Regions from separate parts of the Bifidobacterium sp. SO4 genome, predicted to be linked through region 4. Evidence: riboswitches for the same ligand, from Rfam matches in the RefSeq annotation. Region 4 holds a riboswitch; each other region holds the start of a gene.

Region 1 (4,184 bases), on a different contig from region 4:
AGCTCGCGGATGGCCTCCGCGGCCGACTCCACCTTGGGCTCCCCCACGCGGGCCGTGGTGTGGATGATCTGGCGTTGCAGGTTGCTCAGGTCCACCACGTCGCCGTCCACCAGGCCGATGCGGCCCACGCCGGCCGCCGCAAGATACAGCGCCGCCGGCGAGCCGAGGCCGCCCGCGCCGATGATGAGCACGCTGGAGGCCAGCAGCCGCTTCTGCCCTTTGACGCCGACACCCTTGAGGATGAGGTGGCGCGCGTACCGTTCAAGCTGTTCGTCCGTGAATGCCATGTTGCTTCTCCTTAACCCTCTTGGAAGGGAGCTCACCACAGGTGGCTGAGAGGAGTCCCGGCCGAATAGGCCTCACCACTCCCCTCAGCCAACTGCGGCGGCGGTTTCGTCAGTGCAGGTATCCGGTGGTCGGGCTGGATGGCACCGCCTGGCCCTCGGTCACCTTGCCGAGGCCGGACAGGTAGGCCGCGCGACCGGCGTTAATGGCGTTCTTGAACGCCTCGGCCATGAGCGGGATGTTGCCGGCGGAGGCCACGGCGGTGTAGGCCATGACGGCGTCCGCGCCCATCTCCATGGCGTCGCATGCCTGGCTCGGGCGGCCGATGCCGGCGTCGATGATCACCGGCACGTGCGCGTTGGCGATGATGATCTCGATGAAATCGCGCATCCTCAGGCCCATGTTGGAGCCGATGAGCGAGCCGAGCGGCATGACGGCTGCGGCGCCGGCCTCCTCGAGCTGGCGGGCCGCGATCGGGTCCGGGAACATGTAGGGCATGACCACGAAGCCTTCCTTGGCCAGCATCTCGGTGGCGCGGATGGTTTCGGCGTTGTCCGGCAGGAGGTACTTGGTCTCGTGCTCAATCTCCACCTTGACGAAGTCGGTGTGGCACACCTCGCGGGCCAGTCGGGCGATACGCACGGCCTCCTCGGCGTTGCGCGCGCCGGACGTGTTCGGCAGCAGCGTGATGCCCTCGGGGATGTAGTCGAGCACGCTGTTCTCGGTGGTCTGGGCGCGGCGCAGCGCCATCGTGACGATCTGCGTGCCGGCATGCTCGACCGTGGCCTTGATGAGGTTCAGGTCGTAGCGGCCGGAACCCAGGATGAAGCGCGACTGGAATTCGTGGCCGCCGAGGTTGAGCGGCTTGTCCTCCACCGGCAGCATGGGGGCGGCGGTGCCCACGGGGTTGACGACGGCGGGTTGCGGCGGCAACGGCGTCGCCTCGACGGATGCTTCGGTAACCGGATTGATGTTCATGGTTGTTTTCCTTTCATATCCGCCCCTCTCTGAGGGGAGCTGTCACGAAGTGACTGAGGGGAGCAATACAACCGAATGGCTGCTTTCGGACTCCCCTCAGTCCGCTTCGCGGCCAGCTCCCCTCAGAGAGGGGGAGCCATATGTTGTACGGTCGCTCAGCCGCCCTGGACGAACTGCACGATCTCCATCACGCACTGGTCGTCCAGCATGGCCTCGGCGCGCTTCTCACGCGGGATGATCTCGCCGTTGAGTTCGATGGCCACACGCTCGGCGCGGAATCCGTGCGCTTTGAGGTAGTCGGCGACGCTGACCGGCGCCTCGAGCGTGACCTGCTCTCCGTTGACCTGCATTTGAGCTCCCTTCCGAATACTAAAAAAGGGCGCACGAAACGAACCGTACCTTAAGTGGTGCGCCCATTCATGAACCCAGTCATGCGACCGTGCATGACCCGATGGCGCATTGGCTACACCACGCAAGCCGCACACGGCTGAATTATGCGTACGAACTGCGGTGGAGAACCCGACAAATCTTCGGACAACGATTCCTTACGGCGGCATGACCCGCGTCAAGTTCCCCGGTCGAAGCTTCGCTTCCTCTCAGCCTTGCGGCTCCCGTTCGTTACGGTACCCCAGTGTAGGTGCGATGTATGACAACGCTCGACAATGCCGAATCGACGAGCTGCCATTTCGGGATGACGTTCCATTACCTTGTCGCCCCACCTATCGCGTCACTTTTCGAAATAAGCCCATATTTCATGAAAAGCGATCACTGAGCGCCTGTCAGTGATCGCTTTTCACGAAATCAAGCCTCATTTCGAAAATAACGATCACTGACGCACGCTCAGTGATCGTTATTTTCGAAGCATGGCATCAGAACGTGCCGGGGGCCTTGTAGGCGGAGCCGTCCGAGGTGGAGGCCGGGAAGAGCTTGAGCTCCTCGACCTGGGCCTTGGCGTCGGCGATCTGCTCACGCACGCGGCCGTAGGCGGTGCCGCCCTTGCCGTTGCGGGAGTCGACCGAGCCATGGCTGGAAAGCACCTCGCGCACGCCCGGGGCCACGTCGGCCGGCAGGAACGCGGCGAAGGTGTCGATGAAGTCCTGGTCGGTCAGGTCCCACAGCTCCTGGCCGCGGCCCTCGGCGATCTTGACGCATGCGCCGGAAAGCTCGTGGGCATGGCGGAACGGCACGCCGTTCTTGACCAGCCACTCGGCGATGTCGGTGGCGAGCGCGAAGCCGGTCGGCGCCTCGGCCTCAAGACGGTCGGCGTCGAAGTGCATCGTACGGACCATGCCGGTAAAGGCGGGCAGCAGCACCTCGAGCGTGTCGACCTGGTCGAACACGGCCTCCTTGTCCTCCTGCAGGTCACGGGCGTAGGCGGTGGGCAGGCCCTTGAGGGTGGCTAGCAGGCCGGTCAGGTCGCCGATGAGACGGCCGGACTTGCCGCGGGCCAGCTCGGCGATGTCCGGGTTCTTCTTCTGCGGCATGATCGAGGAGCCGGTGGAGTAGGCGTCGTCCAGCTTGACGAACGCGAACTCCTGCGTGTTCCAGATGATGATCTCCTCCGAGAGGCGGGAGATGTCCACGCCGGTCATGGCGGCCACGAACGCGAACTCGGCCACGAGGTCGCGGGCTGCGGTGCCATCGATGGAGTTGTCGGTCACGCGGGAGAAGCCGAGCTCGCGGGCCACGGCCTCCGGGTCGAGACCCAGGGTGTTGCCGGCCAGAGCGCCGGAGCCGTACGGGGAGGCGTTGATGCGCTTGTCCCAGTCGATGAGGCGCTGCACGTCGCGGATGAGCGGCCAGGCGTGGGCCATGAGCTGGTGGGCCAGCAGCACCGGCTGGGCGTGCTGCATGTGGGTGCGGCCCGGCATCACGGTGCGTCCGGCCTTCTCGGACTGTTCGATCAGTGCGTTGACGAGGTCGAGCAGCAGGCCGGCGATCACGCGGGAGTGACGGCGCAGCCAAATACGGATCAGGCAGGCGATCTGGTCGTTGCGGGAGCGGCCGGCACGCAGCTTGCCGCCGAGCTCGTCGCCGGCGATGTCGATAAGGCCGCGTTCGAGCGCGGTGGCCTCGTCCTCGTCGTCTTCAATCGGGGCGAAGGAGCCGTCGTCCACGTGACGCTGCAGGGTGTCGAGCGCGTCCTCCATACGCTGCAGCTCGTCGGCGGTCAGGAGACCGGCGCGGCCGAGCGCGCGGGCGTGGGCGCGGGAGCCGGCGATGTCGTCGTCGGCCAGACGCCAATCGAACTGGGTGGACTTGGACAGGCGGGCCAGCTCGGCGGACGGGCCGGACGTGAAGCGGCCGCCCCACAGGGCCAGATGTTCGTTGTTTTCAGGCATGAATCACTCCTTAATAAAATCCAAGAAGCTCCGCAAAGCTCTATTATCAGCTGCAAGCAAGGCTATCAGCGCGCGGCTACATCATCATCCGCCGCGTCCGAGTCGATGTCGTAGCCGCCTTTGAGGATAAAGTCCTTCAGCAGCTTGGAAGCCAACATGTTCACCTTGAAACGCTTTAGGGGCATGCCCTCTTTCGCTTCAAGATAATGCTGCGCCCGCGCCTCGTCAATGGTGGCTTTCAGCTTACCGAGCCTGTCATATTCATTGATATTCGCTTCACTAAGTTTAAGCGCCAGCATCTCCTCCACCAGAGACCGATCGACCCCGGTCGCGTCAACGAGCTTGTCGATTTGCTCGTCTTTTTCTCGTCGCGCATACCGGGTGATGTACTCTCGCAACGACATGCCCTCTTCCACGGTCACATCGCCACGTTCCACATCGTGCAGGAACAGTTCGGCCAGACGCTGTTCGTCCGCTGAAAGCGCGGCAAAGGAACGATGCAGTTCCTCGGATGCGGACTGCAGCTCAGGGCTCTGCTCTTGCAGCGCCTTCAGCCATTTCACGAAGTTGGCATTCATG
Region 2 (4,184 bases), on a different contig from region 4:
GTCCTTGGCGCGCATCGGCTGGTGCGTGCGGCCACGCCATTCCTTGGTGGCGCGGCCGCGCTTGATGGCGCGCTTGCCGTCGTCCTCCAGGTTGCGAGCACGGCCCTCGTATTCCTCAACGTCGCCACGGTCCTTGATCCAGTCGAGACGCAGGGGCTTCAGGCCCTCCTTCGGATCGCACTTGGGGCCTTCGGTGTTGTAGTCGATGAACGGCGGGTTCGGTCCCACACCGGGCGTGTCCGAGAGCTTGATCTCGGTGTACGGCACCTCGAGGTCGTAGGAGCCGAACTGGTTCTCGAAATGCACGGGCTTGGTCTTGCGGATGTGCGCCTTGTCGCGCTGGGCCGAGCCGCGGGCGGCGATGTCCACGCGCTGCTGCTTGGCGAGCTTCTGCGCGGCCTTGGCCTCCTTGGCGTTGGTGAACCGCTTGTCGGCGGCCTCGCTGCCCGCCGGCGCGGTGCCCTCCTGGGCGGCCTGCGTGTCCGCCGCGGGGGAGTGGGTCACGATGCGCTTGGCATAGCCGTGCTTCGCTTCGCCGCGCACGGCCTTCCAGCCCTCGACCATCGCGCGGGTGGTCGTCTCGGGATCGTCGGCGCCGGCGATGGCGGAGACCGCGAACCAGCCTGCCGCCTTGGTGTGCGCCAGCATGTCCATGTCGGCCGCGGTCACGCCGCCGCCCACCACCACCGGGAAATCGCAGGCGGCGCAGATGGTGTCGATCTGCTTGGCGTCCAGCGTCTTGCCGGAACCGTCGTTGCCGCCTACGGAGGCCTCCGGCTTGGTGGTGGAGACGTGCAGCGGGCCGGCGCCGATGTAGTCGATGCAGCCGTCCGGCAGTTCGTTGATGAGCTTGACCAGCGCCTCGGTCTCGGCGGACAGGCCCACGATGGCGTCGTCGCCGAGCAATGCGCGGGCCTCGCGCGGCTCCATGTCGGTCTGGCCGATGTGCACGCCGTCCACCTTGATGCCCTTGCGACGGGCCTGCCAGACCACGTCCGCGCGGTCGTCGATCACGAAGGCCACGGAGTCGGACTTGTCGTTGTCCTCGATGATCTGGGCGATGTCCTGCGCCATCGCGGTCAGTTCGGAGGCGTCCGCGTGCTTGGCGCGCAGCTGCAGGAAGGTCGCGCCGCCGCGCAGTGCCTGGTCCACCACGTCGGTCAGCGGGCGGCCCTTGCAGTCCTCGGGGCCCACCACGAAGTACGCGGACAGGTCGAACGAGTCGCGCATGGATGCGTACGGGTATTCGTTGCTCATTGGTTGTTCCTTTGATTGGATAAATAGGAAGTCTGTATGGAATAGGAAATTGACGGTTTGGTGTGGCTCCCCTCAGTCACCTACGGTGACAGCTCCCCTCGGAGAGGGGAGCCTAGAAACTGCGGAAAGCAGTACGATCAGTAAGCCAGAATCTCCGAATCGGCCACCTGTTCGGGCGTGAGGTTCCACAGCGCATCCAGCAGATGCACCTGGAACGAGCCCGGCCCTTCGGCCTTGGCCTCGGCCGCTTCGGCGGCGCGGTTGTACAGCAGGGAGGCGGCCAGGGCGGCCGTCAACGGCTCGGCCACGGCCAGATACGTGGCGGTCACGCCGCCCAGCGAGCATCCCGCACCGGTGATCTTGGCCATCATCGCGCTGCCACCCGGCAGACGGTACGTCCGTTCGCCGTCGGTCACGAGGTCCACGGCGCCGGACACAGCCACGGCGGCCTTGTCTTCGGGCGCCGAATCCGCGAGGAAACGGGCCAGACGTTTCGCCGGTTCCACGGCCGCGTCCACCTCATCCACCGATTCCACGCCGGCCGGACGGCTCGTCTCGCCGTCGGCCGTGGCCAGGCCCCACATGTTCGTCAGGGCGATGATCTCCGAGGCATTGCCGCGCACGATGGTCGGGGGAGCGGCACGGAATGCACGCAGGATCTCGGTGCGGGTCTTGCCGATGCCGGCCGCCACCGGGTCGAGCACCCACTTGTGCCCGCTCTTATGGAACGCGCGTGCGATCTGCGGCAGTGCTTCCGCATAGAACGGCAGCAGCGTGCCCACGTTGATGTAGTCCGCGCCGGAGATGGAGGCCGTGTCGATCACGTCGTCCGGCAGGAAGCTCATGGCCGCCGTGCCGCCGGCCGCAAGCTGCGCGTTGGCCACCAGGTTGATGGTCACGAAGTTGGTGAACGACTGCGCCAGCGGCGTCCTGGCCTTGACATTGCGCACCGCCTGCGCGATGGAGGCCCGTAAAGCCGTCAGATCGGGCTTCCCGTCTGTATGCGTGCCGTCGTTCAGTTGATTGGATGTACCACAATGTACGTGCGAATCATCGCTCATATCACTGCTCCCTACGATGGTCTTAACCAACAGGTTCAAAGGGTCAGGCGCGAAGCCATTCTCAACCCGCCGTTGACGCGGGTCCCCCTGCATTACGCAGCCCAACGTATGCCCGAATCCAGACAATTTCGTCACAAAATCGCACGGAATCGTTGATTTGCGGCCATTGCCTCTGGCGCGTCGCGCGCCGCCGTGGTATTGGGCCGGCACTCAGGTTTTTGGCTCACCTCGATGAGGGGAGCTGGCCGCGAAGCGGACTGAGAGGAGACCGGCCGGATGGCTTTCGGCAATCATATGGCGTCGGGTCTCTCCTGCAGCCGCTCATCCCGCCCCGACCCGTGTAGGATGAAACCGTTTGCGTGAGCCCATCCACAGGGGAGGAACCATGACCGATCAATCCGCCGTCGATATCGAACAGATCAGGGACTATTCGCGCGCGTTCAACGCCGACCGCGCCAATCTCGTGGCCGCCAACGCCGCCGTCTCCACCGGCGTGCTCGCCGCCGCCACCGATTACCAGGGCCTGCGCGCCCTGCCGCGCGACTTCTCCATCGAGCTCAAGCAGGGTTCGATCACCAACCAGGAACGTTCCGGCCGTTGCTGGATGTTCGCGTCCCTGAACACCCTGCGCTACGAGCTCATGCACCGCTGGAACCTCGAGGACTTCGAGTTCTCCGAAATCTACCTATTCTTCTGGGACGCCATCGAGAAGTCCAACACCTATCTCGAGCATGTGCTGGAAACCCTGGATGAGCCCACCGATTCCCGCATCTTCGAAGTCATCAATGACGGCCCGTCCGACGACGGCGGCTGGTGGCAGATGTTCGCCGCGCTGGTGAACAAGTACGGCCTCGTGCCCAAGTCCGCCTACCCCGAATCCGCGAACTCCCGCGACTCGGACGCCTTCAAGCAGTACCTCAACACCAAGTTGCGCGAGTTTGCCGCCGATCTGCGCCGCCGTCACGAGGCTGGCGAGACATTGGACGCCCTGCGCGAGGCCAAGCGCGAGGACATGGCCACCGTCTACCGCATCTGCGCGATCGCGCTCGGCGAGCCGCCGGCGACGTTCGACTTCCTGGCCCGCGTCAAGGACGACGATGACGATAAGGACGGCGAGTCGGGCAAGGCCGGACAGTCCAAGCAGGAATCCGGCATGGACGAGCGCAGGCAGATCCGCGAAACCGGCATCACCCCGATGGAGTTCTACCGCAAGTACGTACCGGTGGACGTCAACGACTTCGTGACCATCTCCAACGCCCCGATGAAGCGCACCCCGTTCAACACGCGCTACCGCATCCGCTACACCGCGAACGTCATCGAGGCGGGCGACATGGAATTCGTCAACGTGCCGCTTGACGTGTTCAAGAAGGCCGCCGTGGACCAGCTCAAGGCCGGCCACCCGATCTGGTTCGCCTGCGACTGCATGCAGTTCGCGCTGCGCGGCGAGGGCGTCTTCGACCGCGACACCGTGCGCGTGGACCAGCTGTTCGGCACCGAATTCACGTTCGACAAGGCGGACGGCCTCGAATACGGCGACCGTCCCAGCAACCACGCGATGACCCTCACCGGCGTAAACCTGGATGACAACGGCAAGCCGGATCGCTGGAAGATCGAGAACAGCTGGGGCAAGGACAACGGCAAGGACGGCTACTATGTGGCCTCCGACGCCTGGTTCGACCAGTTCGTCACCGAAATCATCATCCGCAAGGACATGCTCGACGAGGCGACGCTCAAGCTCGCCCAGGCCGAACCGGTCGAGCTTGACCCCTGGCAGCCCCTCACCCGCCCCTGCCGCTGATTTTCGCAATTCCAGGGTATGGAAGGGATGTAGGGGAGTGCCGCTATCCTGAAGCGGTTGTAACCAAG
Region 3 (4,184 bases), on a different contig from region 4:
TGGGTGCCAAGAACCCCGACTGGGGTCCGCTGCTGCGTGCGATCACGCTCATGGGATGCCTGTACCTTGCCGGCATCGTGGCGAGCTGGCTGTGGCAGTGGCTCATCGTCACCGTCGAGCAGGGCACGCTCAAGAAGATCCGCGATGACATGTTCGCCCACCAGCAGCACCTGCCGATCCGCTACTTCGACACCAACGAGCACGGCGACATCATGAGCCGCTACACCAACGACACCGATACGCTGCGCCAGGCCATCAGCCAGTCGTTCCCGCAGATGTTCGCCTCGCTGATCTCGGCGATCGCGGCCGTCATCTCCATGCTGTGGCTCTCCGTGCCGATCACCGTGTTCGTGCTGCTGTTCACCGTGCTGCTGTTCTTCATCGTGCGCAAGGTGGTCTCCCGTGCGGGCCGTTACTTCGTCAAGCAGCAGCAGTGGCTGGGCGACGTGAACGCCTTCGTGGAGGAGTCCGTGAACGGCCAGAAGGTCATCAAGGTCTTCAACCACGAGGATGCCACGCAGGACACCTTCGACAAGAAGAACCAGGAGCTGTTCGAGGCCTCCGCCGAAGCGAACACCTGGGGCAACGTCACCATGCCGATCGTGGGCAACATGGGCTACATGCTCTACATCCTGCTCGCCATCGTGGGCGGCGCCATGGCGCTCGCCGGCGTGGGCAACTTCGGCCTGTCCGGCTTCGGCTCGCTCACCCTCGGCACGCTGATCTCGCTGCTGACTCTCTCCCGTTCGTTCATCAACCCGCTCGGCCAGGTCTCCATGCAGCTCAACATGGTGATGATGGCGCTCGCCGGCGCTTCCCGCATCTTCGCGCTGATGGACGAGCCCGTGGAACAGGACGGCGGCACCGTGACGCTGGTGAACGTCGAACTCGGCGAGGACGGCCACACCATGACCGAAGTGGACCACGAGACCGGCCACTGGGCATGGAAGCGCGAGGCCGGCGACGACGGCACCCGTTCCCTCAAGGCCGCCGAAAAGCTGCGCGGTTCCGCCCGCGAGGTGGCCATCAAGGCCAAGGAACAGGCGATCACCTCGCCGGACGGCCGGTACACGCTGCTCAGGGGCGACGTGCGCTTCACCAACGTGACCTTCGGCTACAACCCGGACAAGCCGGTCCTGCACGACATCACCTGGTTCGCCAAGCCCGGCCAGAAGGTGGCGCTGGTCGGTGCGACCGGTGCCGGCAAGACCACGGTGACCAACCTCATCAACCGCTTCTACGACATCCAGGAAGGCCAGATCCTCTACGACGGCATCTCCGTGGCCGGCATCAGGAAGCCCGATCTGCGCCGCTCGCTGGGCATCGTGCTGCAGGACGTGAACCTGTTCACCGGCACCGTGATGGACAACATCCGCTACGGCCGCCTGAACGCCACGGACGAGGAGTGCATCGAGGCCGCCAAGCTGGTGAACGCGGACAGCTTCATCCGCATGCTGCCCAACGGCTACCAGACCGTGCTCGAGGGCGACGGTTCCGGTCTGTCCCAGGGCCAGCGCCAGCTCATCTCGATCGCCCGCGCCGCCGTGGCCGACCCGCCCGCGCTGATCCTCGACGAGGCCACGTCCTCCATCGACACCCGTACCGAGGAAGTGGTGCAGGCCGGCATGGACGCGCTGATGAAGGGCCGCACGGTCTTCGTGATTGCCCACCGCCTGTCCACCGTACGCAACTCCGATGTGATCATGGTCCTCGACCACGGCAACATCATCGAGCGCGGCTCCCACGACGAGCTCATCGCCCAGAAGGGCGAGTACTACCAGCTCTACACCGGAGCGGTGGAACTGGAGTAGCAGCGGTCCGAACGCCGTTTTCCGGCTCCCCTCCCTGAGGGGAGCTGTCAGCGAAGCTGACTGAGGGGAGCTGCGGCGAAACCTATGTATTTGCACATACAAAACGGGTTCCAACGATTCATTTCCGTTGGAACCCGTTTTGTGTTGCGTTTTATCCTCGCGCCGCTACTTCTCCGCCACGATGGCGACGTAGCCGCCCTTGGTGTAGCCCTCGGAGGGCTCCTCGACGCCGCGGTTGGTGTAGACCGGGTTGGCCACGAGCGTCTGAGCGTACTGCAGGTTCTTCAGGCCGAGCTGGTCGGTCAGGATGCCGATCTTCTCCTCGGTGGTGTGCCAGTACGCGGACTTCGCGAGCTCGATGGGGTAGGGGAGCTCGGGCATCGTGCCTTCGAGCTCGTGGCTGGAATAGCCGTCCTGCACGGAGGCGAGCAGGTACATGAGACCGTAGGCGCTCTCCTTCGGCACGTCGATGAGAACGAGCTTGCCGCCGCTTTTCAGCGCGTCGAGGCAGTTGCGGTATGCGACGGTCAGGTCGGGGATATAGCTGGAGCTGCCGTTGAAGTAGATCACGTCGTATGTGTCCGCGGGCAGGTCGGCGGTTTCGGCGGTGCCGATCTGCACTTCCATGCCGCGCTTGCGGGCGATGGCGGCCATGTCCTCGGACGGTTCCACGCCCTCGGTGACGGTCAGACCGTACTCGTCCTTCAGCGCCTTCTCGAACAGGCCGCTGCCGCAGCCGACGGACAGAATCCTGGCATCGGCGCCGTCTCCGGCGACACCGGCCAGGTCAAGGGAAAGCTTGAGCAGCTTGAGCTCGCTGAGGAACACGTTCTCGTTGGCGATGAACCAGCTGTCGTAGTCCGCTGCGTATCCGTCGAATTTGGCCTTGGTCATGGCGATTCCTTTACTCCGTGCGCTTCATGAGCGCGTCATGAAACACTTCGTGGGCTGTGCCGCGCGCATTCGTCGTGCGCGGCACAGCCCGTTATCGTTATTGCGGCCAGAGCATCGAAGGCGCCGGATCACCGCTTCGTAACCTCGGACCTTCGCGGAACAACACGTTGCTTCCCTACGCGAGCATTGCCTCACAGGTTCAAAGGGTCCCAAACGGTCTCAGCGAAATCGCTCCCCTAGCCGCATCCCAGTCTAGCCATGCCGGGCGCGATTGGGAAGGTTCCGGCTCCGGCCCCGAGTGTCGCAGGGCCGTCACCGCCACCTCGGAGATGTCACCCCGGAGCCGCCATCAGGGAACACCCTTACGGGGTGCGAAGCCTGAACGTCCGCACTAGACTTGCTGGAAAACGTGCGAGAAGGAAACATCGTCGCAATCCATCCGCGGTCCATTCCGCGGCATGATTCATGTGGCATGATTCCGCCGATCGCACCGACCGTCCGCCAACGGCGACGAACGAGAGAGAAGAAGGTGCGTGTGCCCCGACCCATCATCGAAGTGAGAAACCTGCGCAAGGAGTACCCCGTCGAGGACGAGACGGTGGTGGCGCTCGACCGCGTGAACCTCGCCATACCCCAGGGCCAGATCTGCTGCATCTTCGGCGAATCCGGCTCCGGCAAATCCACCCTGCTCAACCAGCTCGCCGGCATGGAGAAGCCCACGCGCGGCGGCGTGCGCATCGGGGGAGTGCCGGTCAGCAAGCTCAGCGAACGCGAACTCGCCGCCTTCCGGCAGAAGCATCTCGGATTCGTGTTCCAGTCGTACAACCTCCTGCCGAACCTCACGGCCGTGGAGAACGTGGCCATGCCGCTCATGTTCCGCGGCGTACCCAAGGACCAGCGCGAACGCGCGGCCCGTGGCGTCCTGAAGCGCGTGGGACTCGGCCATCGTCTCGGCCACTATCCCCGGCAGATGTCCGGCGGCCAGCAGCAGCGCGTCGGCATCGCCCGCGCGTTCGTGACCAAGCCGGAGGTGGTGTTCGCCGACGAGCCCACCGGCAACCTCGACTCCAAAACCAAGGCCGAGGTCATGGACATGATCTGCGCGTTCGCCCATGACTTCAACCAGACCATCGTGCTGGTCACGCATGATCCGCAGATGGCCTCCTACGCCGACCGCATCGTCACGCTGCTCGACGGCAAGATCGTCGACGACCGGCTCAACCAGCCCACATCATCCGCACAACCCATTATTCCGTCCACCCCAGCAGTTCAAGGAGCTGACCGATGAAGCACATCACCAACCGCACCCTCGCCGTCATCGTGGCGCTGTTCGCCACACTCGCACTGGCGCTCACCGTCATCTCCCTGCCGCACCCCGCCTACGCCGTGGACGAGGGTGGCGACTCCTCCCAAGGTGCGGACACCGCCCCCGTGGGCGGCCCGGTGCCGAACATCATCGTCACCAACTTCACGTACGGC
Region 4 (4,184 bases):
CCGGTGGTTCCATAAGCGTCATAATCGCTCCTTTGCCGTTGTGCCTGCCCCACGCGAATGGGCGGGAACCGAGGTTTGCGCCGGGCGGATGCCCTGCCACGCACCACTGTACTCGTCGTGTTCTTGTTAAGCCGGGAGCCGATTGACTGTTGCGGTATGGCCGGATGGCATCGAATCGACGGAAGCTTGCCTTCAGAACGTGGGCATGTCGAGCGATACGGGAGAAGGTGAGGCGTCACCGTCCATCCCATGCGCCGTTGGCCAGTCGTTGAACCATGCGATGATCTGTGACTCGCTTACCGGACGCAGGTCCCAAGCATCAAGTCCGACATTGACCGACTCCGGTCGCGCCCCATCGGGGGAGAGCTGATGGGTGTGCCCGTACAGGAGTCTGCGGCCGTCGAACGGCAATGCCTTCCCGCTGTACTTCGCCACGTCGTCCGGCCAGCCGTATGCGAGGTCCTCCCGGTATGGGAAATGCGACAGATTGACCGCGCCGAGGCCCTCGATCGTGGCTGAACCGTTGGCCTCGAGCGTCTCGAACAGGTTGCGTGCCGGGCGGTCGCCGAGCCACCAGTCGTCGTGGTTGCCGATGATGCCGTGCAGGTGCCTGCATCTGAGCCCCCGCAGACAGGCCTTGAGATGGTTCAGGGAGGTGCGGAAACCGATATCACCGAGGATCCAGAGTTCGTCATCCGGTCCGACTGAAGCGTTGATGTTGTCAATCACCGCTTGATCATGTGCGTCGGTATCGGCTGCCTCGCGGAAGGTGAGGTCCGAATCGAGCGTGGTCTGCCTGGCCCAGTCCTCGGCGGCTTTGCGGCCATGGGCATGCAGGATGTCCCGATAGGTCGAACCGTTCGGATCGAACGTGGTGAACCCGCGCAGCACCGTGACCAGAGGATGTCCGAAATGCGTGTCCGTGGTGAAGTATTGCATTGTTTTTCCTTCGTTCCTTCCTGGCGTTTGGCGTTTACGGTTGAGGCTTCGATGCATCCGTTCCAGCTTTCAGAATAGGTGTGCGCGGTGGCCTTGGGGAGGACGTCGACATGATTCCGGTCAATTGGAAGGGAAGGCGGGTGGTTTTTGTCTTCGGGCATCTTCGGACGGGTAATTGTAGGCACCTGATGGCGGAATACCGCGCTGGGCGGGTCGTCGGCGGGGCGGATTCGTTATCTGATGCCCGATTTGCCGCGGAGAGGGAGCTCTGACGCGGCGAACATGGCGGTAGGTATCGGATTCGCCTCGCTGAATACCTGTGAACGGAGCGAATCCGCTATCGAATGACTGATTCGCTGCGCTGCGGAGTCCGACACCGCGGCAAAACGGTTGGCATATGACCATCCAGCCCCTCGGACACCGCACTCAGCGAGATGATTCAGTCATTTCGTACCGGAATTGCCACGCTGAATCATGATGGCAGCCGATGGCCGATGCCCGACAGCCAAAGCCAGGAATCAGGGGAGATGCGGATTTGGTTTTAAGCTGTCAATATCACGGATTCCACGGGAAGGATGCACATGGAAACGTTGCCGGCGTTGTTGTTGGTCATGGCGCGATGGTTCCTCTACTGGACGGCGTACTCGTTCGTGGGCTGGGCATGGGAGACGATGCTCAGCGTGGTGCTGCGCAAACGGTTCGAGGATCGCGGCATGCTCAATGGTCCTATCTGCCCGATCTACGGGTTCGGCGCCCTCTTGGTACTGGGACTGTTGCATGACGTGCGTGACCCGGTTGCGTTGTTCCTTTCCAGCGGTGTGATCGCCTGCACGCTGGAGTACGCCTCGTCGTGGGCCATCGAGAAACTGTACCATGTGCGGTTCTGGGATTACACGGGCAAACCGTTCAACATCAACGGTCGCGTGTACCTCAACGGATTCCTGGCATTCGGAGCCGGGGCCACTGCCGTGGTGCTGGTGGTCCAGCCGTGGATGACGGCCATCGTGGAATCATGGCCGAACCTTGTGACCGGCATCGCGGCGTCCGTGCTGTTCGTGGCCACGGCGGTGGACTGGGCGATCACCCAGGCCGGCCTGCACAGCTTCGATTCCCGCCTCGCGCGCGTATCCGAACAGATCAAGATACTCAAGCTCGAGCAGATCGAAGCCATCGACACGCGCATCGACATGGCCGACGAAATGCTCACCCGTTCGCTCAGCTGGCAGCAGCGCCGACTGGTGCGCATTTTCCCGGGTCTGACCTCGCTGCGTAACCCGGACATTGCCTCCCGCGTCCGCAGGATACTGGAGCGTCGCGGCTGGTGACGGACGCTTGGTGTCCGGTGAGGCCCGATTCGCCCGATATCGGAGCGATTATGCCCGCGATGTCATATTCCCAGCCTGACCCTCGACCCGCAGTCGTATGCAACGTATAATGGGCGGCGTTGCAGGGGAACCCTCATCGGAACCGAACGTACGAGCGCTTGCCGTGCCGTGCGTTCATCGGCTGAATAGTCGGCCGGCCGGCGGGTTGAGAAAGGCCTGGCCTGACCCTTGGAACCTGTTGGCCAACACCATCGAAGGGAGCAATCACCCATGACTTTCGACGCATCCGCATTCGGACCGATCACGCTCGACCATATCCCGCCGTTTGCGCAACGCCTGCGCGAGGCCGCCGACCAGGTGTGGGAGGAAGGCTACAGCCAGCCGTTCCTGCGCGAGCTCGGCAACGGCACGCTCGCCCGCGAGAAGTTCGCGTTCTACCTGCTGCAGGACTACCGCTATCTCAACGACTACGCCAAGGTCCACGCGCTCGCGCTCACCAAGACGCAGGATCCGGAGATCATGCGGTTCATGGCCGACGTGCAGAACGGCATCTTCAACGTCGAATCCGCCATGCACCGCAAGTACATGACCAGCTACGGCATCAGCGCCGAAGAAATGAACAACGTCCGCCAGTCCGCGTTCGCCCGCGCCTACACCTCCAACATCCTCGCCATCGCCTACGGCAACCCGCTCGTGGACGTCCTGGTGGGCGTGCTGCCGTGCGCCTGGGTGTACGCCGACTATGGCCAGCGTCTCGCCCGCGAATTCGCCGACACGCTTGACGTCAACCCGTACAAGAGCTGGGTCGACATGTACAAGACCGAGGAGTTCTGGAGCTCGTCCGCATGGCTCATCGCGCACATCGAGCAGCTGGCGGAGGGCCTGAGCGAGGAGCGCAAGGCCGAGCTGACGGATATCTTCGTCACCGGCGTGCAGAACGAGTACATGTTCTGGGCCTCCGCCTACGACATGCAGTACTCCTGGAAGCCGGAGTGGGACGCACCGCGCGCGTGACGCCGGCTACAGCGACCACACGAAAGCGCGGATGTCTCTGATCTCCTCATCACAAATGGCGTGTCCCATGCCGGGGTAGCCGTGGTATTCGAGATGACCGGCGTCGTCGAGCACCTGACGTGCGGTGCACTGGTCGAGCAGCGGAATCGTGTGGTCGTTCGAGCCATAGGCCAGGAAGAAGCGGGTCGACGAGTCAAGTCGGGCCGCTTCCTCGCCTTTGAAGGACGGATTCAGCAGCACCGCCGCGTCGAATAGGTCGGGGTACGCCTTGACCATCCGGTACGACAGGTACCCGCCCTGCGAGAAGCCGACCAGCACTTTCTTGCGATGCGCGAACATCGGGGAGTCCAACAGCTGCGTCACAGCCTCGCCGACCGCCGAGCATTCGCGACGACGTTCCTCGATGCTGCACCCATCGGGATACCAGTAGGTGCCACCCATATAGGGCCGGTCGTACGTGCCGCGGAACGACAGATAGCTTGGTTCGATTGCGGATTCGGCGGATGATTCGGCCGGTTCTGCATCGTCGACCGAATCGGTTTCGGTGGCTGCGTCGTCCGCGCCGGCCGCAACGTGCGCCGCATGGTCCACATCATTCGCCGCATGGTCTGCATACACCGCATCGATGATGCGCACCATCTCGCTTTCGTCATTGCCATACCCATGGAACATCACAAACAGCGGATCGCTGCCGCCCGCGTTGATCTGACTGGTCACCCGAAGACGCATAGTGAATCACCTCTTGACTAGCGAGTGTAGCCGGTCATCCGCAGTCTTGGATGGTCCTTGTCTTATCAGACCATCGAACGCATGGAGGCTTCGAAGATTCACGGTGGCCGGATTAATGCGGAATACTGCTGAATTGCTGAGCGTGAAGCATTCGCTGCCGTGTAGTATGCACATGCC

Evidence for each region. A riboswitch is a leader RNA that binds a small molecule or an ion and turns the genes downstream of it on or off. The one in region 4 is predicted to bind thiamine pyrophosphate.
Region 1: another riboswitch for thiamine pyrophosphate. It lies ahead of thiS (sulfur carrier protein ThiS); the one in region 4 lies ahead of tenA (thiaminase II).
Region 2: another riboswitch for thiamine pyrophosphate. It lies ahead of JS536_RS11175 (hydroxyethylthiazole kinase); the one in region 4 lies ahead of tenA (thiaminase II).
Region 3: another riboswitch for thiamine pyrophosphate. It lies ahead of JS536_RS02805 (class I SAM-dependent methyltransferase); the one in region 4 lies ahead of tenA (thiaminase II).

What each region holds. Positions count from the first base shown of each region.
Region 1 is NZ_JAFEJP010000012.1:42,835-47,018, reverse strand. It holds gene thiF (thiazole biosynthesis adenylyltransferase ThiF) at 1-287, opposite strand, end outside; gene JS536_RS08490 (thiazole synthase) at 397-1,263, opposite strand; gene thiS (sulfur carrier protein ThiS) at 1,419-1,613, opposite strand; TPP riboswitch at 1,788-1,888, opposite strand; gene argH (argininosuccinate lyase) at 2,133-3,605, opposite strand; partial or broken gene JS536_RS08475 (HsdR family type I site-specific deoxyribonuclease) at 3,671-4,184, opposite strand, start outside.
Region 2 is NZ_JAFEJP010000022.1:23,337-27,520, reverse strand. It holds gene thiC (phosphomethylpyrimidine synthase ThiC) at 1-1,257, opposite strand, end outside; gene JS536_RS11175 (hydroxyethylthiazole kinase) at 1,395-2,318, opposite strand; TPP riboswitch at 2,310-2,417, opposite strand; gene JS536_RS11170 (C1 family peptidase) at 2,704-4,116, shown strand.
Region 3 is NZ_JAFEJP010000002.1:322,478-326,661, forward strand. It holds gene JS536_RS02800 (ABC transporter ATP-binding protein) at 1-1,811, shown strand, start outside; gene JS536_RS02805 (class I SAM-dependent methyltransferase) at 1,977-2,705, opposite strand; TPP riboswitch at 2,861-2,953, opposite strand; gene JS536_RS02810 (ATP-binding cassette domain-containing protein) at 3,241-3,993, shown strand; gene JS536_RS02815 (ABC transporter permease) at 3,990-4,184, shown strand, end outside.
Region 4 is NZ_JAFEJP010000004.1:3,491-7,674, reverse strand. It holds gene JS536_RS04140 (aldo/keto reductase) at 1-22, opposite strand, end outside; gene JS536_RS04135 (phosphoesterase) at 193-939, opposite strand; gene JS536_RS04130 (putative ABC transporter permease) at 1,521-2,264, shown strand; TPP riboswitch at 2,378-2,541, shown strand; gene tenA (thiaminase II) at 2,535-3,278, shown strand; gene JS536_RS04120 (dienelactone hydrolase family protein) at 3,285-4,007, opposite strand.